4 regions of the Serratia sp. CoH_134_PS_4 genome follow, and region 3 is predicted to be linked to each of the others. Evidence: predicted binding sites of a transcription regulator. Region 3 holds the regulator's gene; each other region holds the start of a gene.
The links. Region 3 encodes Fur, which represses iron uptake genes when iron is present. Its sites were predicted from a motif close to ATAATAATGAGAACNACTATCAA; they were not measured.

Region 1 (3,852 bases), on a different contig from region 3:
TATGCTATGTCAATAAATGTAAACAGTTCTTCCAATCATAATCATGATATAAAACCAGCAGCTTTAATTATATAAATGATAAGTATTACTATTTAACGTCTGAGGAATGCTTTATGAAGAAGAATCTGCTCATCAGCCTGGCGCTATTTGGCATGATGGCTATCGGTGCAGCCCATGCCGCAGACGCTGGCTGGCCGCGTAAAATTGAAACGTCACACGGCGTGGTGACGCTCGCACAGCCCCCTGCCCGTATCGTTTCCACCAGCGTTACCGTTACCGGCACCCTGTTGGCGATCGACGCGCCGGTGGTCGCCAGTGGTGCCACTACGCCCGGCAGCCGTCTGGCTGATTCACAGGGCTTCTTCCACCAGTGGAGCGCTATTGCGGCGCAACGCGGCGTTAAACGCCTGTACATTGGTGAACCCAACGCCGAGGCCATCGCCGGTGAAGCCCCGGACCTGATCATTATTTCAGCAACCGGTGCCGATTCCGCCCTGCGCTTGTACGATCAACTCTCCGCCATTGCCCCGGTGTTGGTCGTCAATTACGACGACAAAAGCTGGCAGGCGTTGGCGACTCAATTGGGTCAGGCCACTGGGCACGAAGCCCAGGCACAAAAAGTCGTCAGTGATTTCGATGCCCGCGAGAAATCGCTGAAACAGCGTATGACCCTGCCGGAACAACCCGTCTCCGCCTTGGTATTCAGCGCCGACGGTAAGTCTGCCAATCTATGGACCGCTGAATCTTCCCAGGGCCAAATGCTCAAGCAGCTTGGTTTTACGCTGGCCGTCCCACCCGCCAAGCTGAACAACAGCCGCAGCATGGGAATGCGCAAAGACATTATTCAACTTAGTGGAGAGAACCTGGCGGAAGGCCTGAACGGCCAGACGCTGATGCTATTTGCCAACAACGACAGTGACGCGCAGCGGCTGATGGCGAATCCTTTCCTGGCTCATCTGCCGGCAGTGCAACACAAGCGGGTTTATGCTCTGGGGAATGATACTTTCCGACTGGATTATTACAGCGCCAGCAATCTGCTGACGCTGTTGGAAAAACAGTTTATTTCTCAGTAGATTCTGCGGCGGGCTGGAGATCATTTTCTTGCCCGCCACTGCCAACCTGACGCAAACCACGCATCGCGAAAGCCAGCACTACGCCGAGTACCGCAACACCAAAACCAAAGCTGGTTGATGTCATCGCCGGCAGCATAAACGCCCCCATCGCCCCCAACAGCAACGCACCCAGTGCATCCCCTACCACGTTTTGCGCCGTCCACAAGCCATTAATACGCCCAAGGAACGCATCTGGCGTCAGGTTCTGGATCAACCCATACTGCAACAGTGAGTTCAACGCACTCAGGTAACCGAAAACCACCAGGAAAAACAGCGCCAGGCCATACCACGGCATGAGACCGAACAGACCAATGGCAATAAAGGCGCCAATCGCCGTCATCAGCATCATCCAACCCGGACGTGCAACCTGGGCAACTCGCCCACTGGTGAAAGCCCCTATCGCCGCACCCAGTGGGACAGCAGAGTACATAAAGCCCAATTGTGCTGCGCTGACATGCCACATGCCGGACATGGCCGGATACAGTACTCGCACTGCACTGGCCATGGTCAGCAATGCGCCGATCAGCGCCACCATACCGATCACCCGGTTGCGGAACAGGAAGCCGAAACCGCCGGCGAGCGCACGCAGCGGGTGCTCACGCGGCTGCGGTGGCGGCAACAGCTGAGGCAGACGCAGTAAAGGGATCAACGTCAGCAAGGTACCAAACGCCGCCAAACCGTAGTTCCACGTCACACCGGCATTGGCGATCACCAAACCCCCGATCGCCGGAGAAAGGATTGAGCCAAAGCGGACGGTCAACATGCTGATAGCCCCGGCCTGCACGATATTTTCACGCCCTACCAGCGCGGGCGTTGCCGCCAACAGTGCCGTAACGCCGACCGCACCAAAGAAACCGTCCCAGACCGCCAACAGATAAATCAGCGTCAATGAAGGTGCTGGCAACGCGGCGTTCAGACACAGACCGATAAAACCAATGCCGCAAGTGGAGCGCGCAAACAAAATCAGACGGCGACGTTCGTAGCGATCGGCCAGTACACCGCCCATCAGCAACCCGGCAAACATGCCGCTACCTGCCAGCGTTACGGACAACCCGACCAACAACGTCGATCCGGTCAAGGCTTGAATCTGAACCGGGATCGCAATGGCCATCAATCCCAGTGCGAGAATGGAAATAAAGCGCGCACAGAATACGGCGCGAAAAGCGCCATTGGTCTTAAGCAGGCCAAAATCAAGCAAAATAGAGGGCTTACTCATCAGCTTTCTCACCACAACTAAAGAAAAGGGGCAGCGTCTATAGCCAAAATAATTGGTGTTGCATCAAGGCGGCAAGCGCGAGCATCCCCAGGGTGCTTACTCAAGTAAGCCACCAGGCCAGCGCTCGCAGCCAACACAGATGCAGCTTCAAGAATGAAGGGTATGTGCTGCAATAGCGAAGGAACTCATGGTACCATAGATGAAAACAATCAATAATGATAATAAATATCATTTATATTCAATTAAATAATGGATTGTTATGTTACGGATTACACGCCATTGCACACAGCCCGTTCCCACCTCTGGGGGGCGTCACCTTGGGGGCACTCCCCGTTCATTTCGCCGCAGGCTGTTTGGTCTGCTGATTGCTCTTTTCGCACTGTTGGTCATCATGCTGCTCAGCCTGTCGCTTGGCGCCAAGTCTATTCCCTTTGATACGGTCATCCAGGCGCTGAATGGGCAATGCAGCGGGGCGGATTGCACCATCATTACCAATGCCAGGCTGCCACGCACGCTGGTTGGCGTGTTGGCGGGTATCGCATTGGGTCTGTCTGGGGTACTGATGCAAACCCTCACCCGCAATCCGCTGGCCGATCCCGGTATTCTTGGCGTTAACGCCGGTGCAGGCTTTGCCGTAGTGCTGGGTATCACCTTCTTTGGTGCCGCCAACATCAGCCAATATCTGTGGTTCGCCTTTGCCGGTGCGATGTTTGCCGCGCTGCTTGTCGCACTGATCGGTGCTCTGGGTGGCAGCAGTTTGAACCCGGTGCGCCTGACGCTAGCCGGGGTCGCAATGGCGGCGGTGCTTGAGGGCCTGACCTCTGGGATTTCCCTGTTAAACCCGCTGGTGTTCGATCAGCTGCGTTTTTGGCAGGCCGGTTCTCTGGATATTCAAAATATGCAGGTGGTGCGTACCGTCGCCCTGCCGATCTTATTGGGTACGCTGATTACGCTGTGGATGAGTAAGTCGCTCAATAGCCTGAGCATGGGCAATGAATTGGCTACCGCACTGGGTACCGGCATTGTTCGTACCCAATTGTTGGGCCTGCTGGCGATTACCTTACTGTGCGGCGGTGCTACAGCTGCCGTCGGTCCGATTGCCTTTGTCGGCCTGATGATGCCGCATATTGCCCGTCGGTTGGCCGGTTCAGAGCTGCACTGGATGCTGCCCTGGACGCTGGTATTGACCCCTATCCTGCTGCTGAGCGCCGACCTCCTCGGTCGTTTCCTGGTTGCCGGTGAATTACGTGTCTCCATCGTCACCGCCCTGATTGGTGCACCGCTGCTGATCGTGCTGGTGCGTCAGCGCCATATGTTCAGGAGGCAGCGCTAATGTCGATGTCTGCAGCCCGTCGGATGGCTAACCACAAAATTCGCGCCTTGTCGCGTCCGACGCTGACCGCGATGTTGCTCATGTTGGCCGCTCTGGGGCTCGCCATTTACGCCTTGGGCTCTGGCGCACTGTCGCTGAGTGCCTCGCAGGTGATCGACGCCTTGCGCGGTGAAGGCCCGGCAAACCTGGCG
Region 2 (3,852 bases), on a different contig from region 3:
CACGCATGATGGCGCAAAACATCGTTACCTGGCGTGATGAGAACGGCCGCTTCAGTAACCGTGAACAACTGTTAAAGGTCAGCCGTCTGGGGCCAAAAGCCTTTGAGCAGTGCGCTGGCTTCCTGCGCATCAACCACGGCGATAACCCTCTGGATGCCTCAACGGTTCACCCGGAAACCTACCCCGTGGTCGAACGCATTCTGGCCGCCACCCAGCAAGCGCTTCAAGATCTGATGGGCAACCCGACTGCCGTACGTAACCTGAAAGCCGGCGACTTCACCGATGAGAAGTTCGGTGTGCCGACGGTAACCGACATCCTGAAAGAGCTGGAGAAGCCGGGCCGCGACCCGCGTCCTGAATTCAAAACGGCGACCTTTGCCGACGGCGTTGAAACCCTCAATGACCTACAGCCGGGAATGATTCTGGAAGGTTCGGTCACTAACGTCACCAACTTCGGTGCCTTTGTCGATATTGGCGTTCACCAGGATGGCCTGGTGCACATCTCCTCACTGGCGGACAAGTTTGTCGAAGATCCACATACCGTGGTGAAAGCCGGCGACATCGTTAAAGTGAAGGTGATGGACGTTGACCTGCAGCGCAAACGTATCGCGCTGAGCATGCGTCTGGATGAGCAACCGGGCGAAGGGTCTCCGCGCCGGGGCGGCAATACCGCACCGGCCAAAGACAATGCAACCCGTGCACCGGCTAATAAGGCCAAGCCGCGTGGCGGCAACACACCTGCGGGCAACAGCGCAATGGGTGATGCACTGGCGGCAGCATTTGGCAAAAAAGGCTAAAGACGCCGCAAATTTGAACGACCAAAGGTACCAAGGGCGGAGTTAACTCCGCCCTTTCCCGCAAAAATATCCCCCAGCCTTTTTTGACCCGCCTCAATAAAGCTGCAATTTTTTTGATCTTCCCGGCGGAAATAATATTCGGGTGCATTACGCCATAAAAGAGGGGTGAATAGCCATTTGTTAACATCGTTATTAACACCGCGTTCTCATTTCAGTATTTCCCTGCGAAACACAAATGGTTACTGCTCGTATTCAGCCCGAGAAATGTTGCCAAATAAATACGGATTTTGACGCTGTCGGATCAAAGCTGCCGAATCTGTCGCTAATTTTTTCAAAGTAGAAAAAAACGCTGCAATTACGTAACTGATTTAACTCGCCATTCGCATTTGCACCCCACGAAACCGGGTGATAAAAGAGTCCTGCCAGGCAACCCTGAGCGCTAAATGTGATCGCTACAACCTTTGGTTACCAATACCCCTATTTTTTGTATTGAATACGATAATTATTCTCACTATTATTATTTTGCGTGTTCACTGCATAGCCTCATGGATTGAAAACGTCGGTAACCCTGTGTGGTTACTGCGGCATTTCCTTTAGAACGTTCTTTTATCATCACCAGCCCAATAACAAGGGCTCAGAGAAGGTTATATGCATCTTCTGCCTAAACGGTCATATAAGATTGCCGGCTTCGCTACTGACATTGGCCCCGCTTATCGCCAGAAACTTCTCTCACTCGGCATGCTACCGGGGTCGTCATTTGAGGTCGTCCGCGTCGCGCCATTGGGCGACCCGATAGAAATCAAAACTCGCCGCGTCAGCCTGGTGCTGCGTAGAAAGGATCTGGCCTTGATTCTGCTCGACGGCCAATCCTGATCCTGAGCCATTTTGCCTTGGCCATGCGCATCGCCTGGCCCCATTTCCATTGACTGATATCACGCTAAATTATGAAAAAACTCACTATTGGCTTAATAGGCAACCCCAACTCCGGTAAGACTACGCTGTTCAACCAGCTTACCGGGGCGCGCCAGCGGGTCGGTAACTGGGCAGGCGTGACGGTAGAGCGTAAAGAGGGCCTGTTCACTACACCACAGTCACAGGTCAAACTGGTTGATCTTCCCGGTACCTACTCTCTGACCACCATCTCGGAACAAACCTCACTCGATGAGCAAATCGCCTGCCACTACATTCTCAGTGGCGACGCCGATTTGCTGATCAACGTGGTCGATGCGTCCAACCTGGAGCGTAACCTGTACCTGACGCTGCAACTGTTGGAACTGGGTATTCCCTGCATTGTCGCGCTGAATATGTTGGATATCGCCCGAAGCCAAAAGATTGAGATTGATATCGCTGCGCTGTCTGCCCGCCTTGGCTGCCCAGTGGTACCGCTGGTGTCCACCAAAGCCGACGGCATTGGTGTGCTCAAGCAAATGATCGACAATCATCAGTTCAACGAATTAAAAGCGCTGGTGAACTACCCGCAGCTCCTGCTAAAAGAAGTGGCAACGCTGACCGATGCCATGCCGCAAACCCTTCCAAACGAGCAACGCCGTTGGTTGGCCCTGCAAATGCTGGAAGGCGATATCTACAGTCATACCTTAGCCGGTCCTGCGGCTGCACTGCTGCCGGCCGCTCGGCAGGCGCTCCAACAGCAACATCAGGAAGACCCAGCACTGGTAATAGCCGATGCGCGTTATCAGTCGATTGCCTCCCTGTGTGACGCGGTCAGCAACTCACAACACGCCATGCCGAACCGCCTGACCGAAGCATTGGACAAGGTGATCCTGAATCGCTGGCTGGGCGTGCCTATCTTCCTGCTGGTGATGTATTTAATGTTCCTGCTGGCGATTAACCTCGGCGGCGCCCTGCAGCCGATTTTCGATATCGGCTCGGCAGCGATCTTTATCCAGGGCATTCAATGGCTGGGTTACACCCTGCATTTCCCTGAATGGCTGACCATTTTCCTGGCTCAGGGCGTCGGCGGCGGTATCAACACCGTGCTGCCACTGGTGCCGCAAATCGGCATGATGTACCTGTTCCTGTCTTTCCTCGAGGATTCCGGCTATATGGCACGGGCGGCATTCGTGATGGACCGCTTGATGCAAGCGCTCGGGCTGCCGGGCAAATCTTTCGTCCCCCTGATTGTCGGCTTCGGCTGCAACGTGCCATCCATCATGGGTGCCCGTACGTTGGATGCGCAGCGGGAGCGTTTAATTACCATCATGATGGCCCCGTTCATGTCCTGCGGTGCCCGATTGGCGATCTTCGCCGTGTTTGCTGCCGCCTTCTTTGGTCAGGACGGCGCAGGCGTGGTGTTCTCACTGTACATGCTCGGCATTGTGGTCGCGATCCTCACCGGGTTGGTGCTCAAATACACCATCATGCGTGGGGAAGCGTCTCCCTTCGTCATGGAACTGCCGGTTTACCATGTCCCACACTTGAAGAGCCTGCTATTGCAGACCTGGCAACGCCTGAAAGGCTTCGTGCTGCGCGCAGGTAAAGTGATCGTGATTGCCAGTATCTTCATTGGCGGCTTGAACAGCTTTTCGTTCAGCGGCAAGCCGGTAGATGACATCAATGATTCCGCGTTGGCGTCGGTATCCAAGGTGCTGACACCGCTGCTGCAGCCAATGGGCGTACATAACGATAACTGGCAGGCCACCGTCGGTCTGGTGACCGGTGCTATGGCAAAAGAAGTCGTGGTCGGCACATTGAACACCCTGTACACCGCCGAGCGCATCAATAATACCGAGTTTGATGCTGCTAACTTTAACCTGTTGGACGAACTGGGCGGTGCGGTGGAAACCACCTGGCAGGGTCTGAAAGACACGTTCAGCCTGAGCGTACTGTCCAACCCGATTGAGGCGAGTAAGGGTGACGGGGAAATGGACGTCGGTTCAATGGGGGTGATGAGCAGCAAATTCGGTTCCGGGGTTTCCGCCTACAGTTACCTGATTTTTGTGCTGCTGTACGTACCTTGCGTCTCGGTGATGGGAGCCATCGCCCGTGAGTCCAGCCGCGGTTGGATGACGTTCTCCATTCTCTGGGGGCTGAATAT
Region 3 (3,852 bases):
TCTGGATTGGCAGCTTGAGCAGCCGCTGGATTTGGCACGCTATGCGGAAATATTTACCGTTGATGAAGTACCTCGCATGGCCTATCCGGCGCAGATTCGGTCCGACATCGATCATTACCACTACTATTCGGTGCTTTCTCATGATCAGCGGCTTGATCGGGTAAACCAGCTTTTTGGGGAGTACCTGATTGCCGACAACCGGCGGCAGATAGCGGCTGGGCATTACTGGCGTTCTGCCCAGGGGGTGGGGGAGGCTGTGCCGCCTGAACCGCGGGGAACGTTGCATTTCATGGCGGGACGGCAGGTGGGTGAAGCGGATAAGACCCGCATGGCAAAGCTGATTTTTAGCACGAGCTACCTGGAATACTGTTCCGTTGGCAATCGTGCTGGGCTGGATCTGGTGTCTTTGCAGCAGGCGCAAAATATCGAACCTTACCTGGATCTGATCACCGTGGCTTACGATCGGCGCGGAGAGTTTATCGGTTTTTTCAATGCGGCGACCGTCAGTGAACTGTATGCCATAGACACGGACTACCTTTATCGCGATGAAATGAAACCTCTTGATGAGGCTTACGACAGCTTTGTGCAAAGCCACTGTGTCGCTGACGATTATTTTGTCTGTAGCTTGGCGATTGAGAGCCAATTTCGGGGGCTGGGGTATTTTAACCAAATGTTTGCCTTGATTCAGCTACAGGCGGATCAACGCCAGGCGAAAAACATCGCGCTGTGCGTCTGGCAAAGTAGTGATGCCTGCAAAATGTATTTGAACAAGGGGTTCCGTATTCGTGGTGTGTTCGACCAAGCCAAGGCAATGTTTTTTGATCGGCTGCTCTTTCTTGAATATGCATTGTAACGAGTTTACTCATCCGCGTGTCGGCGGGGGAGTTGACGTTGAAGTGGGTGTAAGTGGGAAGTGAGAAGTACCGTGGAGAAGTGCCGCTGCAATTGTTGTCATTTAGCTATGATCTTTCCCCGGGCCTGTCCGGGGATTTTTTTATCTATTTGCTTCAGGCATAAAAAAACCGCCGTTAAGGCGGTTCTCAATGCCGGTTAAGGGCATTATTTTTTGTCGTGCAGAGTGTCGTCTTCGCGGCAGTCACCCGTTTCACAGTGGCCGTACAGGTACAGGCTGTGGTTGGTGAGCTTGATGCCGTGTTGTTTGGCGATATCACGCTGACGCACTTCGATAGATTCATCGCTGAATTCGATCACTTTGCCACAATCCAGGCAAATCAGGTGGTCGTGATGATGTTGCTGGGTCAGTTCGAACACGGACTTGCCGCCTTCGAAGTTGTGACGAGTCACAATGCCTGCATCATCAAATTGGTTCAGTACGCGGTAAACCGTAGCCAGGCCAATTTCTTCGCCCATATCTATCAGTTTTTTGTACAGATCTTCCGCACTGACGTGATGGCATTCCGGATTTTGCAGTACTTCCAGGATTTTGAGTCGCGGAAGCGTGACTTTTAAGCCGGCCTTCTTCAATGCGGTGTTGTTGTCAGTCATGCGGATTCAGTCCTGTTACTATGCTAATCAAGTTGAGGCGTTCTCGCCTGTGGCATCGGTCGGCACAAAGTGTTAATTGCGTCTCATTATAGAACCGGTTGGCCTAAATAGAAACCGCCGGTTGTTAACAAAGATATAATTGCACTATTGCATGTTGCACACGCAACGTCTTGATGGATGGGATAAACCGATATCTCAGTCTACCTTGACGATGTGAGAAGTTACAAATGTGTATCTTCTATTGCAGTAATCCGTACTGCCGATGACGGCCCTGCCGGCAACACTATGCACTTTGCAGGGCTTTTGTTCAACCTTTGGCGTTACCCGACGATCTCGGCCAGGCTCAACTCTTCGACGATTTGTTTTACCCAACCTTCGACACGTTCATTGGTCAGTTCTGGCTGGCGATCTTCGTCAATGGCGAGACCGATGAAGTGGCTGTCACTCGCCAGGCCTTTCGACGCTTCGAAGTGGTAACCTTTGGTTGGCCAGTGGCCTACAATGGCGGCGCCACGTGGTTCAATGATGTCGCGGATAGTCCCCATCGCATCACAGAAATATTCTGCATAGTCTTCTTGGTCGCCACAGCCAAACAGCGCAACCAGCTTGCCGTTGAAGTCGATCTCTTCCAGCGTTGGGAAGAAGTCATCCCAGTCACACTGGGCTTCGCCGTAGTACCATGTCGGGATACCGAGCAACAGAATATCGAAACCTTCCAGGTCTTCTTTGCTGCTTTTGGCGATGTCGTGAATTTCGCAAACATCGTCGCCAAACTGTTGCTTAAGAATTTTCTGGATCATCTTGGCAATGTTTTCGGTATTGCCAGTGTCGCTGCCAAAGAAAATGCCTACATTAGCCATATCGCGTATAACCTTTAAATTCAATAAATTGCATTACACGATGTTAGCGCTGACCACGATAACACCGATTAAAATGATGCCATAGCAAGGGAAACCCTTACCGGTAATTGCGTATCATGCCAGAAATTTACCCCGGGGTTTTATCACGTTTATGCGATACCGGGTGGAATAAAACGATGTTGATCGGGCGTCATCCTTAACGCCGCGCCGCACGTGCGGCTGCAATGATCAATGTTCTGGCTGGTCGTCTGCCAGTTGCGCCAACAGCATTTGCTCAATAAGCTCGCTGCGACTGATATTACGCTGTTCCGCCAATTTGTTCAGGGCGTCCACCGCATCCGCGTTGATCTTCAGTTCCACACGCCGTAAGCCACGGACTTTATCGCGTCGAAGCTGATTACGCTTATTGATTCTAAGCTGTTCATCTCTGGATAGCGGGTTGGTTTTCGGGCGCCCCGGACGGCGTTCATCTGCGAACAGATCCAGCGTCGTGCGATCCGTTTGTTCTTTTGCCATAGGTAGCGGTACTGCAAGGGAGTTTGCATCAAAAAGCGCGTAAACGCTTCTGGATGGTTCGGTTAACACACTTCGGGCCAATAAACCCTAACCCAAATTCACCCCCAGCCCGGCGCTATTGAACACGCTTAGCACGGCGGCAAAATTATAGCGCGCCATATTACCCCAGCAGATGGAGCGACGACAATGTTTAACTGAGCCGAAAACGCGCTAAGCCGTTATCTTTAGCGCGTTTTTTCACCAGATGGCCGTTTTAGGGAGGATTCCTTCTCTGACAAGGGGGCAATTGGCTCAGGCTTCGCCGAGAAAACGATGAATGGCACGTAACACGGCTTCTGGTTTTTCTGCATGAACCCAGTGCCCAGTGCCTGCAACCACGTGTGCACGTGCCTGTGGGAATTGACGGGCGATATCGGCGCGGTAGCTATCTTGTACATAGGGCGACAGCCCACCACGAATGAACAGCGTCGGGTGCGGCCAGGCGGGGACTTCCTGCCAGCCGGTGATATTTTCATATTGATCGATCAGCGCCGGCAGGTTGAAACGCCATTGGCCCTGATGGAATGACTTCAACAAGAACTGGATCACACCTTCTTCATCCAGATAGCTGCGCATCAACTCCGCAGCCTGTTGGCGCTGCGTGATGCCGGCTGCGCTGACGGCTTGTAACGCGGCAAAAATTTCGTCGTGGCGGCGAACGTGATAGTCCACCGGTGCAACGTCAATAATGATCAGTTTCTCCACTCGCTCTGGCGCGATGGCCGTCAGTGCCATCGCCGCTTTACCGCCCATTGAATGGCCGATAACAATGACCTTCTCCAGATGCAAATCATCCAGCAACGCCAGCAGATCCTGGGCCATTTCCGGGTAGGTCATTACCGCTGAGCGTGGCGACAGGCCGTGGTTACGCAAATCGACTTTAATCACGCTGTGCTGTTGGTTCAGGTCGCGCGCCAGGACGCCCAGATTG
Region 4 (3,852 bases), on a different contig from region 3:
CGCCACGATCGCGAACTCCTCTCCCCCCATACGGCCAAAGAGATCGTGCTCGCGTAGGTCCCCCATGATGGCGCGGGTAAAGGACAACAACGCCACATCGCCGCCAGCGTGGCCAAAACGGTCATTGATCGATTTAAAATAGTCGATATCCAGCATCATAATGCAGACCCGTTCCCCTTTTTGGCTAACCAGGCGCGTGCCACGCTGCATAAAGGCGTTGCGGGTTAATACGTGGGTCAGCGCATCGTGGTTCGCTACGTGCTCTAACCTGCGCAGCAGTGCATTTCGGGCAAAATTCATGCTGGCGACAGCGATCGGCCCCAGCGCCAAAAGCGCCACGCCCAACCGCATCGACACCGTATTTTGCAATATCGTCATGTCGAGATTAATAGCGATCAGCCCCAGATCAATCGCCAGATGGCACCACAATACATAGGCCAACACGGCAATCATCGTACTGAACAGCGAAAACGTCATCGCCAGCCACAGCAGGATTGGCATGGGGAAAATCACCGCGCCGGGGCCGCCAATCACGACGCTGCAGATACAGGCCATCGTCAGCAGGATTAACACGGCGACCTTTGTGCAGATGTTGTACCACTGACTGCGCAAGGTCACTGCCTGCGTAATGCTGCGCAAATACCCTTTCCAGTCTGCCGGTAAAGCCAGAATAAACGGCATTAACGTAATATAATTGGTGAACTCAGAAGACAACCACAGCGCCAATGAAGGCAGATATTGACGACCGAACAGCAACACTGAAGCCCCTGCACCCAGTAACCCCGTTGCGGTCGCACTCGCCAGGCAGATAGCAAACAGATAAATACTGGACGAGGTACGTTCCAGGGCTCGAATTTGAGGCGGCAAAAGCATAAACAGATAATATCCGACCGCCACACCCGCCATATTGGCCCCATTGAGCAATAGGGCTTTGCCCAGCGTACTGCCGGTGAGTAAATCGGCTGCCAAATAACCCAGCATGGCCATCGCCCACCCCACAGGGCTGGCGAGTTTAGGGTAACGCACCAGAACGGCCAGCAACACGGCATTGGTCGGCCAAAATGTCGCCAAAAGGCCGGTAGGTCGGCTTTCAATGCCAAAGATACAGGTTGCAAACACCAGCAAAAGAACGATCACTGCATGCTGTAATTTTGTCGCGCCAGATAACTCGGTGGTGTGCATCTTGCTTCCAGAGGCTTGCGAAGAATACGGATAAAATCTAGCCTGCATAATGGCAACGGATAGCCCGTCTGCCATGCCTGACGGTGCACGTAAAACGCGCAGCCAGACTCATATTATTGCCACTTTTAGCGGGGTTGGCACCCGTTAATTAACGCTTTAAAAATACTATTATGTATCAATCTGTAGCGTTATGTGGTTGCCGAATTCCCATGCTCCCTCGCCTGTGGCGCGTCGTGTTAAACGAGGCCAAATTGCGCTTCACCACAGCGCAAAAGCGTAGCGCGCGGTTTTGGCTGCAAAGCTCCAGGATCGCGTTTCCCCCAATCAGACAAACATTCACTATTCAAATCGTGCATATGCAAATTATAATAAAAATGATAATTGTTATTATTTATTAATTTGATATGGAATTGTATGCACCAGGTAGAAAGTCATCGTCTGAATAAAACAAAAAAATGTCAGGTTTTTCGTTCAATTCCCCTGCTTGTCAGCGTCTTACCGGCACTGCCTGTGGCCGCCGCCCAGGCAGAGGACGAGTCGCTCACCGTCACAACCAGCTCCTTGCCGGCAGCGGGCTACAGCACGGATAGCGCGTCCACCGCCAGCAAAACCAACACCCCACTCAGCGAAGTGCCGCAATCTGTCAGCGTTGTCACACCTGACGTCATTAACGACTTCCAGGTCAAAAGCGTCAACGATGCCATGAAATTCGTCAGTGGCGTGACACAGGGTAATACGCTGGGCGGCACTGAAGACGGGTTTGTCAAACGTGGTTTTGGTGTTAACTCGGACGGTTCAGTATTCATCGACGGCGTTCGTAGTAATCAGGGCTTGAGCATGGACGCCACCACTGACCGCGTTGAGGTGCTTAAAGGCTCGGCGTCGTTGCTGTATGGCATTCTCAGCCCTGGCGGCATCATTAACCTCATCAGTAAAAAACCGCAATACGACTGGAACACCCGCCTCAGCGGTGCCACTAACAGTTTTGGTGGCGGCAGCGGCACGGTCGACGTCACCGGGCCACTCGGCAACGGTTTTGCTTTTCGTTTTATTGCCGAGCGTCAACACGAAGATTACTGGCGCAATTTTGGCACCGATGAGCATACGCTGATTGCACCGTCACTCAGTTGGTTTGGCGATAAAGCATCATTCAACATTGCCTACAGCGAATACAAATACGATATTCCTTATGACCGTGGCACCGCCTTTATCAATGGCAAGCCTGTCGATATTCCTTATAACCGCCGGCTGGACGATTATGCCAACCACGCATGGGGCAAAAACAAACGCCTCAACGCACATTATGACTACGCACTGGACAGCACCTGGACCACCCGTTTCAACTATGCCTGGATGCAACGTCGCTACGACAGCAACGAAGTGCGTGCCACGGCGATCGACACCGCCACGGGAATTGTTTCACGCCGTGCGGATGCCAACCGCGGCTTCAACCACCAGACAGACTATTATTCCTGGGATGTGATCGGGTCGCCGATCGCACTTGGCATGCAACATGACCTGTTGGTGGGCGTCGACTATGAGAAAAATGAGACCTACAAGGCCTACTCCTACCGCGGCAAGGTGTCAAAAACCTTCAATATGTATGATCCTGCCTACGGTGAAACGCCGGTGACCAACAGCAGTACTTACAATGATGCCCTGAGTAATCTACGCAGCACCTTGTACAGTCGTTCGGTCTACGCCAAAGACAGTATTCATTTAACCGACCAGTGGATTGCCGTCCTCGGCGCCCGCTACCAGTCTTATTACCAAAACAACAGTAATGGCTTCCTGAAACCCAAAAACACGCTGAACGACAAGGATGACAAATTCCTGCCGCAGGCCGGTGTGGTGTACAAGCTCACGCCGGCTATTTCACTGTATGCCAACTACAGCCGCTCTTTCACTCCGTCCACGGCCGTGGATGACAACGGGAACGTTGCTACGCCTGAAACCGGCACTACCTACGAGGTTGGCGGTAAATGGCAAGTGACCCCAGTGGTCGATGCTATGCTGGCGCTGTACCGTATAGACGAAAACAATATGTCGATCTTTATCAACGGCGTCACTCGCAGCATTCCAAAAGCGCGCTCTAGCGGCGTTGAACTGGAGCTAAACGGAGAACTCGCCCGCAATTGGGATCTGACCGCCAATTACAGTTACGACAAAACCGAGATTGTCGAAGATAACCTCAACCCGGATAACGTCGGTAACCGCCTGGTGAACGCCCCAACCAACATGGGGAGTCTCTATCTCAGCCACCGCATGACGCTACCTGCGGTACCGGGTGATGTACGGCTGGGCGGAGGGGGCCGCTATGTGGGCCGTCGCGCAGGCGATCCGGAAAACAGTTTTACCATGCCTGCCTACACGGTGGCAGATGCGTTTATCGCTTGGGACAGTAAGCTGGTTGGCAAACACACCCAGATCAAGCTGAACGTCAAAAACCTGTTCAACCGCGAATATTATGCGTCCAGTGCAGGTAACCTGCGGGTCATTGAGGGGGAACCGCGCAGCCTGAGCCTGCAGGCAACGGTAGATTTCTGATCGTGACTCCCCGGATGCCGTCCGGGGAGTTGTGTCTGCCGGCAGAAGATAAAAAAACACCCTGTGGGTTCACAGGGTGACAACATATCCTCTGTGGGTACGGTGTTATTTCAGGTTAAGCAT

Region 1: fepD (Fe(3+)-siderophore ABC transporter permease) is a predicted target of Fur. The motif match lies at 2,544-2,566, and genes of this name have one in related genera.
Region 2: feoA (ferrous iron transporter A) is a predicted target of Fur. The motif match lies at 1,293-1,315, and genes of this name have one in related genera.
Region 4: AC2FCQ_RS02480 (TonB-dependent siderophore receptor) is a predicted target of Fur. The motif match lies at 1,551-1,573, and genes of this name have one in related genera.

Annotation. Positions count from the first base shown of each region.
Region 1 is NZ_JBXWKI010000002.1:283,493-287,344, forward strand. It holds gene fepB (Fe2+-enterobactin ABC transporter substrate-binding protein) at 114-1,073, shown strand; gene entS (enterobactin transporter EntS) at 1,060-2,328, opposite strand; gene fepD (Fe(3+)-siderophore ABC transporter permease) at 2,588-3,661, shown strand; gene fepG (iron-enterobactin ABC transporter permease) at 3,661-3,852, shown strand, end outside.
Region 2 is NZ_JBXWKI010000009.1:94,548-98,399, forward strand. It holds gene AC2FCQ_RS15540 (Tex family protein) at 1-797, shown strand, start outside; gene feoA (ferrous iron transporter A) at 1,446-1,670, shown strand; gene feoB (Fe(2+) transporter permease subunit FeoB) at 1,742-3,852, shown strand, end outside.
Region 3 is NZ_JBXWKI010000004.1:44,352-48,203, reverse strand. It holds gene AC2FCQ_RS08560 (glycosyltransferase) at 1-853, shown strand, start outside; gene fur (ferric iron uptake transcriptional regulator) at 1,060-1,506, opposite strand; gene fldA (flavodoxin FldA) at 1,827-2,366, opposite strand; gene ybfE (LexA regulated protein) at 2,595-2,882, opposite strand; gene ybfF (esterase) at 3,174-3,852, opposite strand, start outside.
Region 4 is NZ_JBXWKI010000001.1:527,261-531,112, reverse strand. It holds gene AC2FCQ_RS02485 (GGDEF domain-containing protein) at 1-1,182, opposite strand, end outside; gene AC2FCQ_RS02480 (TonB-dependent siderophore receptor) at 1,597-3,729, shown strand; gene AC2FCQ_RS02475 (ATP-grasp fold amidoligase family protein) at 3,835-3,852, opposite strand, start outside.